Regions from separate parts of the Bacillus sp. OTU530 genome, predicted to be linked through region 2. Evidence: riboswitches for the same ligand, from Rfam matches in the RefSeq annotation. Region 2 holds a riboswitch; each other region holds the start of a gene.
What was found. Region 2 has a riboswitch for thiamine pyrophosphate ahead of tenA (thiaminase II). Riboswitches for the same ligand answer to the same signal wherever they lie in the genome.
Positions count from the first base shown of each region.

Region 1: another riboswitch for thiamine pyrophosphate. It lies ahead of thiC (phosphomethylpyrimidine synthase ThiC); the one in region 2 lies ahead of tenA (thiaminase II).
Region 3: another riboswitch for thiamine pyrophosphate. It lies ahead of tenA (thiaminase II); the one in region 2 lies ahead of tenA (thiaminase II).

Region 1 is NZ_JASATP010000015.1:5,438-13,028, forward strand. Features, by position in the region: gene AAHB12_RS12985 (YkvA family protein) at 356-736, shown strand; gene AAHB12_RS12990 (metal-binding protein) at 769-1,257, shown strand; TPP riboswitch at 1,498-1,611, shown strand; gene thiC (phosphomethylpyrimidine synthase ThiC) at 1,791-3,548, shown strand; gene AAHB12_RS13000 (cytochrome d ubiquinol oxidase subunit II) at 3,667-4,704, opposite strand; gene AAHB12_RS13005 (cytochrome ubiquinol oxidase subunit I) at 4,697-6,052, opposite strand; gene AAHB12_RS13010 (hypothetical protein) at 6,298-6,453, shown strand; gene AAHB12_RS13015 (LacI family DNA-binding transcriptional regulator) at 6,791-7,591, shown strand, end outside.
Region 2 is NZ_JASATP010000066.1:1,353-8,943, reverse strand. Features, by position in the region: gene thiO (glycine oxidase ThiO) at 1-597, opposite strand, end outside; gene tenI (thiazole tautomerase TenI) at 594-1,211, opposite strand; gene AAHB12_RS27900 (ABC transporter substrate-binding protein) at 1,225-2,235, opposite strand; gene AAHB12_RS27895 (ABC transporter permease) at 2,232-2,981, opposite strand; gene AAHB12_RS27890 (ABC transporter ATP-binding protein) at 2,978-3,739, opposite strand; gene tenA (thiaminase II) at 3,714-4,406, opposite strand; TPP riboswitch at 4,625-4,724, opposite strand; TPP riboswitch at 4,780-4,888, opposite strand; gene AAHB12_RS27880 (CBS domain-containing protein) at 5,182-5,601, opposite strand; gene AAHB12_RS27875 (penicillin acylase family protein) at 5,655-7,591, opposite strand, start outside.
Region 3 is NZ_JASATP010000035.1:4,215-11,805, reverse strand. Features, by position in the region: gene AAHB12_RS21415 (response regulator transcription factor) at 1-458, shown strand, start outside; gene AAHB12_RS21410 (sensor histidine kinase) at 433-2,517, shown strand; TPP riboswitch at 2,602-2,707, shown strand; gene tenA (thiaminase II) at 3,107-3,814, shown strand; gene AAHB12_RS21400 (zinc ribbon domain-containing protein YjdM) at 4,221-4,562, shown strand; gene AAHB12_RS21395 (GntR family transcriptional regulator) at 4,675-5,454, shown strand; gene AAHB12_RS21390 (VOC family protein) at 5,679-6,068, opposite strand; gene AAHB12_RS21385 (MFS transporter) at 6,210-7,556, opposite strand.

The DNA of each region.
Region 1 (7,591 bases), on a different contig from region 2:
ATAAGCATGCTCAATGTAAAGTGGGCAATTACGTTCCTATTGCGTCATTCCCGGTTTTTCCTAATTTATATGGGATATGGGAATTTTATCAAATGTCATTTTTGTATTATACTATAAACATGGTTGTTTAGAAACTATATAATAGGTTGAAAATTTTTACAAATGATTTACATCAATCACACAAAACTTTATCACTACGTTTATATGCTCGTCAACAATTAAATATAACATGCTTATTTAGTTTGGTGCTGAGAAGGAATGTTTACAATTACAGCGGATTGATGGGTAATTTTGAGGAAAATCATACTGCTCCATATAATACAAAGTATGGGGAATGAGATTGGAGGTTTTTAAGATGGAACAAAAATTTTCTGTAGAAGCATTTTGGGATAAGACGAAGGGGGCTGCAAAGAAGGCTGGTCATTTCGTGGTGTATACGGGCTTGCTTTTGTTTTATGTCCTGCAGCGGCCAGATGTTCCAAAGCGGGTAAAGTTCACAATTGTTGGAGCGTTGGCTTATTTCATTGCACCTGTTGATGCGATTCCAGATATCATGGCCGGTCTTGGGTATACGGATGATCTAGGTGTATTGAGCGCGGCGCTGCTGCAATCTGCCGAGTATGTTGATGAGGAAGTGAAGCAAAAGGCGAAGGCTAAGCTTGCGCAATGGTTTGGCTCAGATGCCGACACTTCCCAGATTGATCGTAAAATAGAAGAAGCAAGCGAAGAAAAGTAAGCTTGCCAGTAGATAGGTGAGGGGAAATTTAGATGCCATCAGGAAGAACACATACAAGATTCAATTTATTAAGTCTGCCCGTTGTTATTTGTTTGCTCATTTCATACGGGATGACGAGCTGGGGTTTTTTACTGTGGTTTGCGGGAGGATTTGTGTTTGGCACATACTTTTTGACGCCGGATTTAGATACTGTAAGTTCAGCGTATCGAAATTGGGGACCGCTGCGCATCATTTGGCGCCCATATCGAGCTGTCATGCCGCACCGATCCTTCCTCACACATACAATTGTGCTTGGAGATTTGATCCGGCTACTGTATTTATTTGTGATTTTTCTTCCGTTTCTATACATATTAAATGTGCAAATATTAGACGGTGCACTACCAGGGCTTGTCCGTGCGCATAAGCCGGTGCTTGGTGCGGCGGTGCTGGGGATTTTCACGACAAGCGCTCTTCATATTATACTTGATACATTGAATACAAAACGGAAACGGATGTTTCGATCAAAGAGAAGCAGACGATAAGTGGATCTTATTGCAAGGAAAGGCTGCTTTTATAATAATAGGAAAGAAGCGCCTTGCGTCGGGGAGAACACACAGAAAGCTTCCATAAAGCAGCTACTAAGCTGCGCGCTTTACATGCGGGATGTTTTGCTGCGGAAGCAAGGGAAGGACGTGTCCACTGTCCCCGTTCAGAAAATATATTCAGAAAATGCTTTATCTTTCCACTACTTTCTGTATAATAAGGATATAAATTAAATTTATAAGTGATACTAGGGGTGCCTCGTATGTGAGGCTGAGAGGGAAGCGCGATATGCTTCTTAACCCTTTGGACCTGATCTGGCTCGTACCAGCGTGGGGAAGTTTTTAGACGTGTTGCATCATGTACATATGCTGCTTACGCCAGGTCCTGTTTTGCTATAAGGATCTGGCGTTTTTTGTTTTATACATGTTAGCCTGCAGTCTGCCAGTAGCCGACTGTGAGAGCTTTCGTATGCACGTTGCGCTGGCGCGTTTTACTGATGTCCTTGTCACATAAAGAAAAGGGGAAAGGTATTATGTCGCAAACAGACTCAATTAAGCAATTGGAGCTAAAAACAAGTCTTCCAGGAAGTGAAAAGGTATTTGTACAGGGATCACGTCCCGATGTACAGGTACCGATGCGTGAAATCGCATTAAGTCCAACAAACGAAGTGGAAAATGAGCCGGTTCGGGTCTATGACACAAGCGGTCCATATACAGCATGTGATTATGAAGTAAATGTAGAAAAAGGGATTCCAGCGCCGCGCTATGCATGGGTTGTTGAACGTGGAGATGTAGAAGAGTATGACGGCCGGGAAATTAAGCCTGAGGATAATGGCTACAAGGACATAGACAAAGCGTCTATATTCCCAGGATTAAGCCGGAAGCCGCTTCGTGCGAAGCCAGGACAGAATGTTACCCAAATGCACTATGCTCGAAAAGGGATCATTACGCCTGAAATGGAGTTTGTTGCCATTCGTGAAGGTGTAACGCCTGACTTCGTGAGACAGGAAATTGCTGAGGGACGCGCGATTCTTCCTGCTAACATCAACCATCCAGAATTGGAGCCAATGATCATTGGCCGTAATTTCCACGTGAAGGTAAATGCCAATATTGGAAACTCTGCGGTTAGTTCCTCCATTGTGGAAGAGGTTGAAAAGATGACATGGGCAACTCGTTGGGGAGCCGATACGATTATGGACCTTTCCACAGGAAAGAATATTCATACAACACGTGAATGGATTATGCGTAATTCACCTGTTCCAGTCGGCACAGTTCCATTGTATCAAGCGCTTGAGAAGGTAAATGGAATTGCGGAAAATCTAACATGGGAGATTTACCGTGATACGCTCATCGAGCAGGCGGAGCAGGGTGTAGATTACTTTACAATCCATGCTGGTGTGCTGCTTCGATATATTCCGATGACAGCAAAGCGTGTAACAGGTATCGTTTCACGAGGCGGCTCGATTATGGCGCAGTGGTGTTTATATCATCATCAGGAAAACTTCTTATATACACATTTTGAAGAGATTTGCGAGATTATGAAGCAGTACGATATCTCCTTCTCACTAGGAGATGGACTGCGTCCAGGCTCTATTGCTGATGCAAATGATGAAGCGCAATTTTCTGAATTACAGACGCTTGGTGAACTAACAACGATTGCTTGGAAGCATGATATCCAGGTTATGATTGAAGGTCCTGGACATGTGCCAATGCATTTGATTAAAGAAAATATCGACAAGGAAATTGAAATCTGTCACGGGGCGCCATTCTATACGCTTGGTCCGTTAACGACGGATATTGCGCCAGGATACGACCACATTACCTCAGCGATCGGCGCGGCAATGATCGGCTGGTTTGGTACATCTATGCTTTGCTACGTGACGCCGAAGGAGCATCTTGGCCTACCGAATAAAAACGATGTACGTGAGGGTGTAATTGCCTATAAGATTGCGGCTCATGCAGCGGATCTTGCAAAGGGCCATCCGCGCGCGCAGCAGCGTGACGATGCATTGTCTAAGGCGCGCTTTGAATTCCGTTGGCGCGATCAATTCCATCTGGCGCTTGATCCTGAACGTGCGATGGAATATCATGATGAAACCCTTCCGGCAGAAGGCGCAAAAACAGCTCATTTCTGTTCGATGTGTGGACCGAAGTTCTGCAGCATGAGAATTTCGCACGACATCCGTCAATATGCGGAGGAAAAAGGGCTGAATGAAACAAGTGCGATAGAAGAAGGTATGAAGGAAAAAGCGCAGGAGTTTAAGGAACAAGGCTCTGAGTTATATAAGTAAGAAAAGCAATTTCTGTAATAATCTGTACTTAGCCGCGGCTGGCGTTGTCTGTCTATTGGCGGGCGGGAATCAGTGATAGCGGCGAGATAGGAAAGCTCCTCTGTATTCACAGTGGAGCTTATTCCTTTTTATCGCCCGCAAAGGTGCGGTCTTTCAAAAATAAATTCCAAAACATAATAAATCCTGGAAGTAAAATGGCGATGCCGACAGCGTACAAAATCAGCAGGGAGTAGAAGGTTGTCTTTTGGGTAAAGCTCGTATACATCGTAACGTCAGGGAAAATGATGTATGGCAGATGCGCCTTTCCGTAGGCATAGCTTGCAAAGGCGTATTGGGCAACGACAGAGAGAACCGCAACACGGGGCCAGCCGAGTTCTTTGTACCCCTTGTTGCTCCACCAAAGCGCTGCATACCCAATAACAAACAGACCAAGCGAGACTGCAAACCAAAGAATCTCGTCCGCTAAATTCGATAGCAGCCAGCGGGCATTGCCTTGGATTGAGACCGAGACGAGCGCAATCACTGCACTCAGGAGAGTAGCCGGTCCGAGAATAATTGCGTTTATTCTGTATATGCGGTACGCCCCCTCATCGCCGCGTTCACGAGAGAAGTCTGCTAAAAAGAGTGCGGATAAAAACAATGCAGATGTTAATCCGAACAGCATATAGCTGTATACAGACGGACTGCTTAGCAGCTGCTTATACATAAGCGTTTCCTTTCCGCCGATCATTTTCACAAAGGATCCTTCCGTAACTGGCAGGACAGTGATAAGCAGTGCCGGGACGAGCAGCCCGGTGATGCCTGCAGTGAAACGCAGCTGCTTTTCACTGCTTGGAAAGGAATGGGAAAATACCATGAACGAACTGCGTACAGCGATTAAAGCAAGAATTAAGGTAACCGGAACGAACATAGCAGTAGCTAATGAATAAGCTGCATTTGGGAAAAAGCCGATAAAGGCAACGACGACAAAGACAAGAAATGTATTCGTCAATTCCCAGGTAGGAGATAAATATCGGTTCGCGATATCGCCAGCAGTCGAGTTGCGTTTCATATAGATCATCGACCAAAAGCCCGTTCCAAAGTCAATGGAGCCAAGAATACTGTAAGCAAAAACAAGCGCCCATAAAATGAGAATCGCAATGCTTTCTTCATGCATTTGACTTACCCCCATATGCCTTAAGATCCCGATTCAGCGGATTCCGTCTAAAGAAGGTGCGAAGCACAATTACTGTTAACACTCCTAAAAATGCGTATAAGCAAATAAACACGAAGAATAGCGGTCCCACGTAGTCTGCCTGTGTCGCTGCCTCAGTTGTTCGTTGGAATTGATAAATCGTCCAAGGCTGACGGCCGCTGCAGCTGAAAATCCAGCCTGTTTCAATTCCGATAAAAGCAAGAGGACCAAGTGCGACAATTGCCCACAGGAGCCAGCTCGGAAACTGTGCGTTTCGTTTTTTAGCAATCAAATACCAATATGCGAGCGCGATTGCTGCAATGGCAAGCTGCAGCATACCGGCAAATACCATTAGGTTAAAAAATAAATGCGTATATGCAGGCGGCCAAGTTTCACGCGGAAACTCTTCTAATCCCTTCACAACGGTAGACGGCTTCCAATCGGCCAAAATACTGAGCGCCCAAGGAATCTCAAGACCGTATTTAACCTCTTGCGTATCCGGGTCAACGATGCCGCCGATGGTAAGAGGTGCGTGCGAGGTTGTTTCAAATAACCCCTCGGCTGCCGCCAGTTTTTCCGGCGAGTGTTCATATAGATTAATCGCAGATTCGTGACCGGACATTCCCATAATAAGACCAGAGATGAGCGTAACGATTAAAGCAAGCATCAGCCCTTTTTTATGATAGGCAATTTCATGAGCGGTTTGATTCCGCTTTAGCAGCTTGTAGCCGGCAATTGCAGCGATAACAGCACCGCCTGATAGATAGGCCGTGATGACAACGTGAAACGAACCGCTAAAGAAGCTCGGATTAAAGAAGGCTTCCCATGGATTTACATTGAAAATGGTACCGTCCTCACGCATAGAGAAGCCAGCCGGTGTGTTCATCCATGTATTTGCCGCTGTGATTAACACGGCGGAGGCGGTTGCCCCAAGCATAACAAAAAAAACAGAAAGCAGGCGCATAAATGGTGATAATTTATCCGCTGCATATACATAAATAGACATAAATAGCGCTTCTAAAAAGAAGGCGAAAATCTCAATTTGAAAGGGTACAGAAATGACTTGCCCAACAATTTTGACAAAGCCGGGCCAAAGCAGGGCAAGCTGAACGCCAACAATCGTACCAGTTGGAATTGCGACTCCAAGCAAAATAGCAAACGCCTTCGTCCAGCGCTTCGCCATTACTGCGTAATCGGGGTCTTTTTTCCACTGGTATAGAACCTCCATAAGTAAAATCATAAGCGAAAGACCAATTCCAAGTGTCGCGAAAATAATGTGGAATGCTAATGATGTTCCAAAAAATGACCGCGACAAAGTGACTGTATCCATTTTTGTTATCTCCTTCACCTTTTTCCAGTATTTTCTTACAGAAAGGGTGGATTTATACAATGATTCTACAAAATCTTATCTATATTGACAGATTTTGAAATTTTGCTATCATAATGTTACGATTGCTAGAAAAAATATTATATTGTTCCTTCTCGTATTTTTACTTTGCAATTAAGGGCAATTTATATTATGATACGAACATAAGTTCTTTTTTGCGCGTGGTGAGAAACTAGGAGGTAATTTTCATGTATCCAGAGGTAATCAACAAGATGGCTTTTTCCAAGGAACATAAGGATTTGCTGTTAAAGCTTTATAATAAAGAAATTACAAGACGTGAGTACGACCAGCTCGTGCAAGTGCTTTATCGACCAGCGAAGGAAGAACGTACATATCAGGACTAAAGAAAAAGGAACTGCCCTAACAATCTGCTGCACGTGGAATGTTGGGGTCAGTTCCTTTCCTTGTTATTTACAGTTTAGATGTAGAAAAAGATGATTTTCCTTTTGAGTTGGTCATTCATTTTTACAATCATCAGTATTCAAATAAGCTCCAAACGATTACAATAAGGGCATATACCTTGTCTAAGACGCTGTTCTTTTTGCACTGAAAGTATAAATTTCTAACTGGAAGACAATTTGACTTAGTGAGAAATTTTAGGAATACAGTATAGGTGCAACTACGCCTCTGTCTTCGTCCGAGAGCAGGTTTTTTAAAGGGTAACTTACATTTGGTCAGGAGGTGCTATTTTTGAAGAAAAAGCAGATTAATGCGATAGAGGTTGCGAAACACGCTGGTGTGTCACAGTCGACTGTATCAAGGGTTTTTACTCCTGGTGCAAGTGTGTCTGAAAAGGCACGGCGCCGTGTATTAGAGACGGCAAAGGAGCTAGGATATCGTCCCAATGCCCTAGCGAGAGGGTTAATTACGAATAAGACAAATATTATTGGTCTTGTTATGAGGGAAATTCAAAATCCATTCTATCCGGAGGTTTTGGAGAAGTTTACGAAAGGGCTGCGTAAAAGAGGCTATCAGGTCTTATTTGTTTACGCCGAAAAGGATGAACTTCAGCATGATGATATCTCCCAATTTCTGGAGTACAACGTAGAGGGTGTTATTGTGACAGATGCTTTATTATCTTCTAAGGTTGTCTCACATTTCACTGAAAATAGTATCCCAGTTCTCTTGTTTAATCGCTATGCTAAGGATTTTTCCGGACATGTTGTTTGCTGTGACAACTATTCTGCAGGCAAGAAGATTGGGGAATACCTAGTTGAAAACGGGCATCGTCAATTTGCTTATATTGCAGGAGATACAAATACATCAACGAGCCGTGACCGGGAAAGGGGATTTCGAGAGGCACTTTGCCACGAGGGGATTGAGCCTAAGGTTGAGGTAGGAAACTACACATACGAAGGAGGATATCAAGCAGCTTTACAGCTTTTAAAGTCGGATCCTCAGCTCGATGCTATTTTTTGTGCAAACGATATTATGGCATTAGGGGCAGTTGATGCAGTTAAGTCTTTAGGATTAACAATCCCT
Region 2 (7,591 bases):
AAAGGTTCCTTCCGTTGTCACAACACCCGTTACACGATCTTGCTCCTGCAAAATCTCAATAACCTCTGTTCCCTCGTAAATTGCTGTACCTGACAGAGCTGCAGAATGTGCCAAAGCACGCGTTAACTCAGGAGCAATAACATGCCCATCCTTCGGACAATACAGGGCGCTTATAATATGAAGCGCAAGCTCTGGCTCTTGTTCACGTAGCTGTTCACCGCTTAACAAATGCGTCTCTTCACCTGTTTGCAGCTGCCATTTCATAATGTGTTCCAAGCGCTTTGCTTCCTCTTCATTTTCGGCAATCCGATAAATGCCCTTCTCTTCATATGCAATATCAATGCCTGTTTTCTCGCGCAGTCGCGCTGCTAGCTTTGGAAATAAAGCGCGGCTTTTTCTGGCGAGCTCAAACAATGGATCGTACTCGTTCCATTCTGCTTGTACACCAAGAAGTCCAGCTGCTGCTTTAGATGCCTCGCCAGAAATCGTCCCTTTCTCAAACACCGCTACACTATGTCCTCTCTCAGAAAGAGAGTGCGCAACGGAGCAGCCGATTACTCCACCACCAATAATAATAACATCATATCCTTTGCTCATTGCCCTTCTCCCCACCTTTGAATCTGTTTTTCATACTCCTTTACTGCCTCTAAAGGATGGTTTGCATCCCAAATACTTGACATTACCGCAACCCCACTCGCGCCGGTGCCAAATACTGCTTTGACACGAGTTGGTATAATCCCGCCGATTGCCGTTACAGGAATTGTAAGCGTTGTTGCAATCTCTTGCAGCTCTTCCAATCCTCTTGGAGGAACCCCAGCTTTAGAACGCGTTGCAAATATATGACCGTATAATGCAGAATCTGCCCCCTCCTGCTGCTTACACAAAGCTTCCTCTAAAGAATGAACAGAACACCCTACATGAAGCTGCGGAAAACGATCCTTTATAATCCGAACATCAGCGCTTGTATAGCCTAACTGTACACGGTTCACACCCGTCAATAAAGCAATATCTATTCGATCGTTTATCACAAGCTTAGAGGGGAGGATGCCGCTTTGAATAAGAAGCATCACTCCCTCATATAATTCTTTCGTAGTTTTATTACGTTCGCGAATATGGATATAATCCACGTAGTCCACAATCTCTGCTGCAATAGTAGCCATTTGTGAAAATGATAGCTTTCCATTTGAAATGACGTGAAGCTCCCGTTTCATCTGCTGCTAACCTCTACTTTAACAAATTTTCATATAATTCTTCTGGAGCAACTTCCTTCTGTGCCATTCCCTTTTCCTTCAGCCACTTGCTTTGCTCTTCCCATGATTTTGAGGTTTGTGATAAAAACGGCTCATCCTTTGCTTCCATTTTGTCTAACAAAATACCCATACTTTCTTTTTCCACTGCAGGAATAAGCGGGGAGCTTGCTTTTTCTTCATGCTTTAATAAAATGTTCAAAGCCTCGTCTGGATTTTTCTTCATAAATTCATATCCTTTTTGTGCACCGCGAAGAAAAGCCTGCAATGTTGCTTTGTCCGTCTTAATCGTTTTCTCTCCTGCTACAAATACAAGCTCATAGTAATTTGGGACACCGTAATCGGCAGGGTTGAAATAAGCTGGCTCATAACCTTTATCTCGCAGCACCGGAACCTCATGATTGATATAAGCACCTGTTACCGCGTCTGTTTTCTTTGTAATTAGAGCTGGAACAAGATCGAACCCAACATCAACAATGTTTACTTTATTTGGATCCCCACCGTCTGCTTTCACCATTGATTTTACATATTCCTTACTAAGCTCCGTACCTGGAAAACCAACTGTCTTTCCTTCCAAGTCCTTCGGAGACGCAATACCTGAATCCTTCAAGGAAACAACACGATTTAAAGGGGAACGCACAACCGCCCCAATGGATTTCACTGGAATCCCTTCATTCGCCTTTGCAATAATAACATCTGGTTGATAGTAAAGACCTACTGTCACTTTTCCAGCAGCGGCCAATGTAAGTGGATCTGTTGGATTAGATGGAAATTGTACTTTTACATTAATGCCCTCTTCCTTGAAATATCCTTTTTCGATCGCTGCATAAATGAAGCTATGCACCGCGTTTGGGTACCAATCAAGCATGAGTGTTACTTCTTTTGTTTCTTTCTTTCCCGTTTTTTCAGCGTTTTCTGTTCCTTTTGAACAGCCTGCCATTGCTGTTACAAACAAGGCAGCAACGAGTAAACGAATAAACCACTTCATAAGTCTTTCCTCCAGCTGATGAATTTCTTTTCTAGTAGCGATACAATAACTACAAATAAAATTGCTAATAAAGATAACAGAAAAATAGGAGCGAATACGCCAGCCCCGTCTAGCTGCGTCATCATTCTTTTACTAAAGTAACCAAGTCCTGCCTGTGCTCCAAGCCATTCTCCAATCGCCGCTCCAATTACGCTCATCGGCACTGCGACCTTAAGCGCTGAAAAAAAGTATGGCAGCGATGCGGGGATGCGCAGTTTTAGGAAAATATCCCGTTTGCTTGCCCCATATGTGAATAGCAGCTCTTCCCATTCTTTCTTCGTAGATCGAAAGCCATCGTACGTATTTACCGCAATTGGAAAAAAGGTAATTAAAACTGTGACAACAACCTTACTCCAGATGGAATAGCCGAACCAAAGCACAAATAACGGTGCCAGAGCAGTAGTCGGAATCGTTTGCGATGCAACGAGCAGCGGATAAAATGCCTTCTCAGCAAATGAACTGACACTCATCATAATAGCAAGTCCCACCCCGAGCACGATAGAAATTACAAGACCGATTAAAACGACAAGAAGCGTAGCTGGAAGATGAACTGTAAATAAAATGTCCCGCAAATCCCATATTTTCTGCACAATCGCACTTGGAGATGGCAAGATATACATTTCATTTACAATCCGTGCCCCAACTTCCCAGCCAGTTAGAAGGATAATAGCAACGATAAGGGCCGGTAAGTAAGAAAACTGTTTCATACCGGCACCTTCCCTTTTAACATGCCAATAAGCTCGTCTTTGAGTTCCAGCAGTTCAGGTCTTGCCAAATCACGGCGTGTTCTCTCTTTTCCAAGAGGAACAGGCAACTCGGTAAGGAAGCAAATAGGCTGCTCTGTCACAACAAGCACGCGATTAGACAAAAACAAAGCTTCCTCTACGTCATGGGTAATAAACACGATGGTTTTCTCCCATTTCCTCCATTGATCATATAGCCATTCCTGCATATTTACCTTTGTAATTGCATCAAGCGCACTGAACGGTTCATCCAGCAGAAGCACATCCGCCCCGGTTAAGAAAGTGCGCAAAAAGGACACACGCTGACGCATTCCTCCAGACAAGTCCTTTGGACGCTTCCTCTCATAGCCACCTAGTCCGAAAATAGGAAGATACTCTCGCACCTTTGCATATGCTTCTCTTCGCTTCATTCCACGGCACTCTAACGGGAGAGCAGCATTTTCTTCAATTGTCCGCCACGGCAGCAGCAAATCCTGCTGCGGCATATAACCAACGGCCCCGTCTCTCGGCTGGATGCTTTCCCCATTTATCATGACCTTCCCTTGCTGTACTTTCTCAAGTCCGGTAACAAGGCGTAAAATAGTACTTTTCCCAGAGCCGCTCGGCCCAACTAAACTGACAAATTCTCCTTTTTGAATCGTAAGATCCAACTCTTCCAAAACATTTTTCCCATCCTCCGGATAAGAGAACGAAACGTTATGAAATTGTAGAACACTGCTCATCGAAACTCCACGTCTCCTTGCGGTAAGCCATATCCCAGAATAAATATTCAAAACGGCTTGTTGTCATAAAAATCTCTTCTAGATGTGCCAATTCCTTCTCTGACTTTCCTTCCGCCAGTTCATTCATTAACTCAATAACCCATATGCAAAGTTCCGCATACTCCTCTGAGCTATAGCCTCGAATCCATTCTCCATAAAACTCATGCTCGCTCGCACCCGGAACATTATTGAGACGTTTTCCAATCTCCCAATAGCTCCACATGCACGGTAAAAGGGAAGCCACAAGCTCAGCCAGCGTCCCGCTTTGTGATACGGACAGCATGTAGTTCGTATAAGCAAGATTCATGGATGCTGGCTTTGCTTGTTCCATTTCCTCTATCGAAATCCCAAGACGCTTTGCATATTCCTTATGGATGTTCATCTCACCGTTTAATATGCCATCAATTTGCCGAGCGAATTTGCTCATTACTTGCAAATCTTTTGCTTTCACAACACCTAGAGCATATACCTTTGCATATTCGATTAGGTACAAATAGTCTTGTATAATATAAAATTGAAACTTATCTAATTCCAGCTCTCCATTTCCAATCCCCTTTACAAATGGATGCTGATGACTTTTCTCCCAAATAGGCTGTACATTTTGAAATAATCTATCACAAAATTTCACTCTTGTTCCTCCTTCAGATGCCGAATTGAAACTTAATAAGGAAAACTCGTCGATTGGCGAGCCCTGCTTTTGGGCGAAGACAGAGGCGTAGTTGCATTATACTTTATTCCTAAAATTTCTCACTACGTCGAATTGTCTTCTAACTGGAAATTTATACTTTCCTACAGTGTAAAAAAACCGCTTCTACCAAGAAGCGGCCACATACAATCATTTAGAATGGTTGCTGCTTGCCACTTCCTTACGCTGGAATTATCCAGGTCAAGTAATAAGGGTTAAGGTTCCCCTTTCTCAGCGTCGCTAGCACCCCCAGTGGAAATATAACATATATCAAAAAGCCCGATTTCCAGCTAAGGGGAAATCGGGCTAATACGTTCATCATCCGTTTTCGCTTTCCTACGCTGGAATTATCCAGATCAGGTAAAAGGGTAAAAGACTATCGGTCTTACTCTCAGCCGGCCATACCAGCTCCCCTAGCACAATTTATTATTAACAGTGTTAAGTATATCACTGGGTTACACAATGCAGCAAGAGGTTTACCAGAAATTTTAAAAATGCAGAACCTAAATACTCCTCTATTTTGTAAAAAAAATATCCAAACTTACCTTTTTTTCTTTACTATACAAAAATATGGAAAAACATTGGGAATTTATGCTTTCTTAAGAGGCAAAATAGACCGCTGCCATAATGCTCAGTTCTACTGAGTGTATGGTAGCGGTCCATTATATAAGATAACCCAAACAGATACTTCTACTATTCGAGCTACCTCATATTTTTCTTATTCATGATGCTCTGAAATTTCACCCAATGCGTAGCCAGCTTGATCATCTGCATATTTTTCAATCGCTAAATCTCCGAGTGAGAGCATCCCTACTAACTGCCCATTCTCTACAACTGGAAGACGGCGAATTTGATGGCGGGCCATTAATTCGCTCGCCTTTTCAACTGGATCTGACGGAGATACACTAACAATGTCCGTTGTCATTACCTCTGTAATCTTGTTAGAACCAGGGTTCTTATCGGCAATGCCGCGAACTACTAGATCACGGTCAGTAACAATCCCGACTAAGCGATTGTTTTCTACAATTGGGATAATCCCAATATCCTCTTGCTTCATTTTTAAAGCTGCCTCATACACATTATCCACTGGAGTACAGCATGAAAGATCTGTACTCATTAACTCTCTTACTGTTGTCATCGCAATCCCTCCTTGCAACCATTATTGTAACCAACTTCACTGCCTTCATGTATTTATCGAGCAGGAAGAAGGTGGAGGATGCTTCCAGATTTCTCAGTAAGAGACGTTGTATGATACGTCCCCTTCACCCAGTCCTTCATTTGATCATGATACCACTCACTCTGAATATGACCAGACTGACCAGGAGCAACAATATGATAGCCTGTTGTTATATCGTGTAGATCTATCGCAAAATACGACGATACTCCACGATCAGCAAGACCTTCGGCATTAAAGCTGATGGATTGCACCGTATCGCCGCTTCCTCCAATAGGAATAGGCGTTTCCGGATTAAATAAATAGTTGTAAGGCTCTATATAGGACAATGGGTGGGTAAAAACAAGCCGGTGAAAATCACCCCATCGCCAATCTTTTACACTTGCCCCTTGGCTCTCCACAATACTTTGTACCGCCCCAGCTAAGGATTTCTTTAGTACCTTATCCAAGCCGCCTTGTTCTTGTATCCATGGTCCAGGCTGACCATTATGTGCTTCTCGAAGCAGTTGATCAATAACTTGTTCCTTTCCCTCAAACAATCTCTGCATATCCTCTGAAATATCCTTTTTAAATAAAACATCTCCAATCTCTTGCATCCACGTATGGAATAAAAGTGGCGCCGCTAAGTTTCGGTCATCTGTAAAGTCCCACTTTTTCAAAAGAGAAATTGCTTCCTGCTCTTGCTTTGTTAGTTCATCCTCTTTTATATGCTGCAGCAAAATAGGAACAAGTGAGCGTGCCTTAAGATTCAATTGGTCCATCTGCAGCTTTTTCATGTCCTCAACTGTAATGGCATTTTTTTGTTGCAGCACTTCCTGAATACGAGAAGATTGGTAGGATTGTATTCCTGTGCTGTCTATATGATATGGGTAAGATTGGTCAGCCATCTGATTAGTGGCAGCTGTAATAAATCCTTCTTGTGGATTCACAATAGTTGGAAGCTCCTCCCAAGGAATATAACCAGTCCATTCATATTCATCATTCCACCCAGGCACAGGCAAGAGACTATCCCCTTTTTTTCGAATCGGAATTTTGCCATTCATTCGATACGCAATGGTCCCATCCTTTGCAGCGAATACAAAATTTTGTGCTGGCGCCTGGAAATATGTAAGTGCTTCCTTGAAGGAGTTCCAATCCCTTGCACTATTTATACGAATGATTGCTTCAAGCTCTGTAGATGGCTCAGATGCTGTCCATTTGAGAGCCAATGCAGTTTCCGTATTCTCACTTCCTGAAATAATTGGTCCATGTCTTGTAATGACTGTTTTCGAATCCACTGCCGGTTTATCCTTTACACGGATCGCATCCGTAATAACCTGTGCCTTCTCCCACGTATCGTTATGTAAAAATTCATATGGATTATTTGGATTTCGCTTTTCTATATATAAATCCTGATCATCAGCATCGGCATTCGTAATTCCCCATGCAATAAACTCATTATGGCCGACAACAATGCCTGGTATGCCTGCCATTACTTCTCCGCTTACATTTAGCTCGGGAGACTGCAAATGTGTTTCATACCAAGGGGACGGAGTTGAAAGAGACGCTGATAAACTGTTAGCTAAAATCGGTTTTCCGGACTTTGTCTTACTTCCGCTGACAACCCAATTGCTTCCATTTAGTTCATTCAACACTACTTTCTCTGGAAGCAGCTTTGATAAATCTAAATGTGATTGTTTGACTGCACCTATAATTTCAGATGCGTCCGTTGGGGATGCTGGAAACAAGTCAAGTGCCTTTTCTTCTGATACAGTATTTAATAAATATTGGCGAAATGCCAGACTCTTCCAATGCCCTCCTAAATCAAAGGCCATTGATTTTCCAATTGTTAAAGAATCGACTGGTGTCCATGGCATTGCTTCATAACCAAGCAATGTAAATTCAAGCGGCCATTTATTTGCCTTTCGCACCTCATCTATGTATAAATTCACACCATCCGCATACCACTTTAACG
Region 3 (7,591 bases), on a different contig from region 2:
TCTCTGCCAGATCTGAGGATACGGATAAAATATTGGGATTAAATTTAGGAGCAGATGATTATATTACTAAGCCATTTAATCCTTTAGAGCTCATTGCGAGGGTTAAATCACAGCTGAGAAGATATACAATGTTTGGAAGCCTTGAAGCCAAGAGTCATGAATATAGAACTGGGGGACTCATCATAAATGATGAAAGTAAAACGATAACCGTTGATGGGGACGAGGTCCATCTCACACCAGTGCAATATAAGATCTTAAAGCTTCTGACTGCAAACGCCGGAAAAGTATTTTCTATAGAGGAGATCTATGAAAAGGTATGGAATGAAACATCCTTTAGCCCGGAGAATACAGTAGCAGTTCATATAAGAAAAATTAGGGAAAAAATCGAAATAAATCCGAAGGAGCCAAAATATTTGAAGGTGGTGTGGGGAGTTGGATATAAAGTCGAAAAGTTATAGCCACTTCATTATAACGAAAGTGGTTGTTTTTATTCTTGTGGTTCTATGTTTTACAGGTGCCATTAAAAAACTTGTAGAGATAGAAGTATTAAACGGTGGTGATTTTGGTATTGTTTTTGAGGACAACTACTTCCTGAGTGGGGCATATGTACGGGAAAGTGAAAATATCATCAGGGATCTCACAAGACTAATAGGGGAATATAAGAATGAGGAACATATTTTAAGCGGCGGGACTGTTAGTGAGGATGAATTAAGAAATGAGGAAGAAAATCTATACTCAGATTATATGTCCAATTCGAGAAGCTATAATCCTGAATTAGGTGAAGGGGCAAACTATGAAAAGTTTAAGGGAGAATATGCAGACAAGATATCCCAGGCGAGGGATACGCTAATAAAGAATGATCTAAGAGAATATCATTCTTTATTGCAGAATTTAGAAGAATATAAAGAGCCATTGTATTATATCAGTGATGGAGTAAATGTGTATGCAAATAGCCCAAAGATAGAAAAGGATCAGTTAAAAACCTATCCTGCTTATATGATATTTGAGGAATACAAAAGTGAGATTTTCCCAAAAGAGGTTAAAGATAATAAAAATTTGTATCGGATCACAGAAAGCATCAACGGATTGGACCCGAAAAACAAGGTTGTTTATGTTGCTTTTACCGAAGAATTTATAAATCACAAAATAAAAGAATGGAATGAAAATAAGGAAAAGGTCACAACAAGCTTCTATACATTAGCAGGGTTTTTAATAGGGCTTATCTTATCTTTTCTGTATTTAGTACTTATTGCAGGAAGAAAATCATTTAAGGATCAAGGGGTATACCTAAATGCAATTGATAGGTTATATAACGATGTTAATGTAGTGCTGTGCATAGGCCTTATAGCGCTTTGGATTGCATTAGTAGAGGGTGTGTTTGATCAGATTGATAAACTGATTATTCCAATTACCATTCCTATTGCTGCGGCCGGACTCATGCTGGTTCTATCACTTGTGAAGCATTTTAAGAATAAAACATTTATAAAACATACATTAATTTATCGTATGCTTTATAAGCTGTTTAAATTTGTTGGAGATGTATATAATAGCGGAAGCGTTGGCGTGAAGACGGTATTACTCGTAATCGGATATCCTATATTAGTTGCTTTAACGTTTTTTATGTTTCCAGTCACCCTTGGCGTAGCTGCTTGGTTTGCCCTAAAAAAAATCAGGACATTTAATACGATCAAGGAAGGTGTGGAGAGAGTAAAGGATGGAGATATTCATCATAGTATAAATGTTAATGGAACAGGCGAATTTGCAGGCCTTGCTGCGGATATAAATAGCATCACTGATGGCTTGAAAAAGGCCGTTAATAACGAACTAAAAAGCGAGCGGATGAAAACGGAGCTGATTACCAATGTATCACATGATATAAGAACACCTTTGACCTCTATTATCACCTATGTTGACTTATTAAAAAAGGAAAAGGATCCTTCAAAGGTAGAAGAATATATCGAGGTACTGGATCAAAAATCTAAAAGGCTAAAAATCCTAACAGATGACTTATTTGAGGCAGCAAAGGCCTCCAGCGGGAATATACCAATACATCTTGAGCAGATCGATATCATATCTTTAATTACTCAGGGACTAGGGGAAGTTAATGACAAAATTGAAGCCTTAGATTTAGACTTTAAGCTAAATTACCCTAAGGATAAGGTATATATTATGGCCGATGGAAAATTATTGTGGAGATCTATAGAAAACCTGTTATCTAATATATTCAAATATACCCTAAAACAATCAAGGGTCTATATAGATATTGAAGATTTAGGGAATGAAGTACTTCTCACCTTCAAAAATATTTCAGCCTATGAGCTGAATATCTCAGCAGACGAATTAATGGAGCGTTTTAAAAGAGGCGATGAATCGAGGTTAAGTCAAGGCAGCGGATTAGGGTTATCTATTGCGAAAAGCCTGATTGATATACAAAGAGGAAAATTTTCTATACAAATAGATGGAGATTTATTTAAAGCCATGATTTCTTTACCCAAGTATAAAAATCTTAATGAGTAATTGGTACTGACTTTAAAAAAGGCTTGACTGTCTTTAATGTTGTGATATGGTTAATGTCAGAATGAAAAATAAATAGCAAGCATCTCTATCCACTAGGGGAGCCCATTGAAGGGCTGAGATCAAAGTGACCTTTGAGACCCTAGAACCTGATCTGGGTAACACCAGCGTAGGAAAGTGGGAGTGACGGACCATTGTATTTTCATTTTGGTTATTAAAATGAATTCCAAACCACTTTCTTTACGCATGTAAAAAAGTGGTTTTTTTATTTTACACTGTAAGAAAGTATAAATTTCTAGCTGGAAGATAAGTCGACGTAGTCAGAAATTTTAGGAATACAGTATAAGTAGGGCTATGCCTCTGTCTTCGCCCAAGGACAGGGCTCGCCAATCGGCGAGTTTTCTTTACACTGTAAGAAAGTATAAATTTCCAGCTAGAAGGTCATTCGGCGTAGTCGGAAATTTTAGGAATACAGTGTAAGTGCAACTACGCCTCTGTCTTCGCCCAAAGGCAGGGCTCGCCAATCGGCGAGTTTTCTTTAAAGGGTTTTATGTTGCATTTTCATCTATTTAACACCTTAGGAGGGATTAACATGTCATTTTCTCAGTTGTTGCGCAAAGAAGCAAATTCTATTTGGGAAGCGAGTTTTCATCATCCGTTTGTGACAAAGTTAGGAGAAGGAAGTTTAGATTTAAGGTGCTTCCGTTATTATGTTCTGCAAGATTCCTATTATTTAAGCCATTTTGCTAAAGTGCAGGCATTAGGGGCAGCGAAAGCAGTTGATCTACAAACGACGGGACGCATGGCACATCATGCACAAAATACATATCAGGCGGAGCTTTCTTTACATCGGAATTTTTCTGAAAAGTTAGGGATTACGGAAAAAGACAAAGATACCTTTGTTCCTGCACCGACTGCTTATGCGTATACATCTCACTTGTATCGTGCCGCATATGAAGGTCACTTAGGGGATATTATCGCAGCAATCTTGCCGTGCTATTGGCTTTATTATGAAATTGGCGAGCATTTGAAGGAATCGAAGCCGGAGGAGCCTATTTATCAAGAATGGATTGCCGCTTATGGTTCTGACTGGTTCCGTACTTTAGTAGAAGAACAAATCGCCAGACTAGATGCCATTGCTGAAACTGTGACAGAATCGGACAAAGAACGAATGAAACAACATTTTATTATTAGCAGTCAATATGAATACTCGTTTTGGGAGATGGCTTATACATTGGAAGATTGGCCAGTGAATGAAAAGGAGAAACAACGTGGTTTCAATGAGGGCTTATCCATATAACAAAGGACAGCTTCCCTTGCGACGTGCATATCGATTTCCATGCTTTGAATTATTTTCTCCGTTCCAATGCGAGTGTTTTCTAATTTAAGGAAAAACAAAAAGAAGTAATGTCTTTATTCAGCTGGGTAAAGGATATTACTTCTTTTTACATTTACTGCAAATAAATCATTTTGACCTATAGCATCTTATAGTTTCCTTGTACATGATTATAAATATTTCCGATTGATGTTGTTGAAAAATTTTAGAGGGAAAGAATGAGGGCTTGTGTTAATATAGATTGATGGTAGGATAGGTGGTTTGTCCGCTTTAGTGTGTTTATTTATATATTTTAATGGATCGTGTACAGTTTGATTGAACAATGTCTTACAGGATAAAATTAACTATAACAGATAGGAGCATTGAATACATGTCCAATTTACCAAATTGCCCAAAATGTAATTCAGAATATACTTATGAAGACGGAAGCCTTTTTGTTTGCCCAGAATGTGCTCATGAATGGAGTTTAGAATTAGAGGCTGAAGCTAATGAGGATACAAAAGTCATCAAAGATGCGAATGGAAATATCTTAAATGATGGTGATTCTGTAACAGTAATCAAAGATCTGAAAGTAAAAGGAACTTCATTAGTCGTAAAAATAGGTACAAAAGTAAAGAATATACGTTTGATTGATGGAGATCATGATATTGATTGTAAAATTGATGGTTTTGGCGCGATGAAATTAAAATCTGAATTCGTGAAGAAGATATAGATATAATTATAGTGCAGCAGAACTGCAGAAGTTTCTCGTATTTATTAATTTAAGAACTGTTTTGCTCAGGACAATATGATTAAATTAAATTTTTGGGAAGTGTGTTTATAGTATGAATACGCCAGATGAATCTACAAGAGCTCATGTTAATTTGGAAGAACCGGATCAATCCTCCCTTTCTCTAGACATTCATTCAATTTTATCTAGTTTAGATGAAATGGGGGAATCACGTTTGCCACAACGTGCTTATCTAGCGACACGCCATGCCATACGACAACTTCAGCTCCCCCCAGGAAAAACAGTATTGGAGAGGGAAATGGCTGAAATCTTGGGCATGAGCAGAACGCCTGTTCGCGAGGCCCTCGTACGTTTAGAGATGGAGGGATGGGTACGTCTTATACCGCGTCGTGGGTTTGTTGTGGCACCCATTGTTGCGGATGATCTCCAACAAATTTATGAGGTAGTGGAAGCGCTTGATGGTATTGCTGGCAGCCTAGCTACCAAGCGCGCCACCTCTGAAGAATTAGATCAACTCGATCGTTTAATTGAGGAACAAGAAAAAGCACTAGAATTAGGAGATCTACTGGCATGGACTACTCTTGATGAGCAATTTCATCAATTCATTGTCGACTTGGCCCAAAACCCACGACTAAGAGGGATTATGGATAGTCAATCTGATCAACTATATCGTGCCAGATTATATACAATTAAGCTTCGACCTAGACCAACACAATCTATCATGGATCACAAGGCCATTGTTACTGTTATGCGAACAGGTGAACCGGAAGCTGCACGTATCATGTTACAATCCCATCGTTATAGAGCGCGCAAAGAAATTTTAGAGGTTATCCGATCTCTAGAAGTGAACCATAATAGAGAGTCTCTTTCTTAGGTAAGATAATACATCTTTTATAAAAGAAAAGGGCTGTAGAGATTTCTTAGAAATCTCTACAGCCCTTTTTGTGCTATGCTATTTTGTTGAAAATATTACTAACCAGATAGGAACAATAAGTAAGCTCTGTCCCCCGGCCAGCACTCCAGCTCAAAGACAAGATAAGTGCCAAAAAGATTTAAAACAGGATATTATTTAATATCAGAAATTCTATTTAAATAAATTTAATTTCTTGCTCGTTCTATCAATTGTAGTAATTCACCATTAGGTCCATAAAATAAAATCATAAGACCGCCTTCAAGTGTTGAGTTTGGTTGATTCGATAAAAATTTAATTCCCTTTTTTTCATAATAGCTAATGGCTTGATTAATATCCTCTACTGCAAAAGCAAGGTGGTTAACGATCCCACTTTTGTTATACTCACCTATAGGATCAATATCTCGAATGAACTCAATTTCCATGCTAGGCTGATCCTCCAGATATAAAAATGCCATCTCTCTTGTGTTAGAGGATCCTCGAAGGCGAACTTTAAATCCAAACATGTCTGAGTAGTATTGAATAGCATGATCCATATTGGCAACAATGATAGCGGTATGTTCCATTTTTTTAATCATTTAGCTTCCTACTTTCATCATAAATAACAAATTTACATAAGAGTTTTCGCGCCAATACTGAGTTTCCCTTATTGCTGGAAAATATGAAAGAAAGACTAACCAATACAATAGGCCAGCCTTTCTTATCCTCTGGAATTTTCATTATGCCTGCACTTTTAATAGAGGTTGTTCTTCCTCTTTTAATTCGGGGGGTAATTCGATCCGCTCTATTTTGTTCACAACGAAGATGTAACATAATGCTCCGACCAACAGGACTCCACCAATAAAAAATAATGCTGCATTAAAGGAATGCGTTGCACTCAAAATATATCCAACAATGATAGGAACCACGATACCGGCTATGTTACCTGACGTATTAAAGATTCCACCACTCAAACCAATGATTTCTTTTGGAGACATATCGCCAACTAGAGTCCAAGTTGCACCAGCCATCCCTTTAGCGAAAAAGGCGACTGACATGATAAGCATAATGAGTGCTGCTGATGATGTATAATTGGCTAGGACGATAATACTTGAAAGCAAGAATCCGATGATAATCGGAGTTTTACGTGCTGTGGTGAGGGATTTCCCACGCTTTAACAGAAAATCGGATAGGTATCCGCCAACAAGCCCTCCAATAAAGGCCCCGGCATAAGGGAGCGACGCCATAAAGCCAACCTTAAGCATGGACATATGTTTTTCTTGTACAAGGTACGTAGGGAACCAGGTAAGGAAGAACCAAAGCATCGTATTCAGGCAAAATTGCGCAATATAGATTCCAATCATTTGTCGGTTGGTCAACAGCAGTTTGGCATGAGCCCATCTGATTTTAATTGGTTTATCCCCTGTATTCGCCAAGCCGCCGCCTGCATTAATATAGTCAATTTCAGCTTGGTTCGCTCTCGGATGCTTGTTTGGTTCTTGAACGAACTTAAACCAAAAGAGCCCCACCACAATTCCAGCAAACCCTGCCACATAGAAAACCATCTGCCATCCATGAGTCTGCAAAAGCCAAGCCATTACCGGAGTGAACAGTGCGACTCCAAAATATTGAGCAGAATTATAGATGGATACTGCCTTACCACGCTCATGCTGAGGAAACCACATAGCGGTCAATCTACTGTTACCCGGAAACGACGGTGCTTCTGCGATCCCTACAATGAATCTTAATACGAATAACATCACTAAACCGTCAACCCATCCTTGAAAGAATGTAAACAATGACCAGATGATTAAGCCTATACCATAAACTATGCGCGCACCAAATCGGTCCAGCATCCATCCCCCTGGGATTTGCATAAAGGCATAGGCCCAGTTGAATGCAGAAAAGGCGATTCCAATTGACACTGCATCCAAATGAAGGTCTTTGGTCATTACAGGGGCAACAACACTAAGTGCTGAACGGTCAATATAGTTGATCGCGGTAGTGATAAACAAAATGGTTAAAATTAAATAACGTACATTGGTTTTTTTAGTAACCGTTTTTGAATCTTGCGTAAGAGCATTCATAAACTTCCCCCCTAAAATTTCTCCCTAAAAGATAC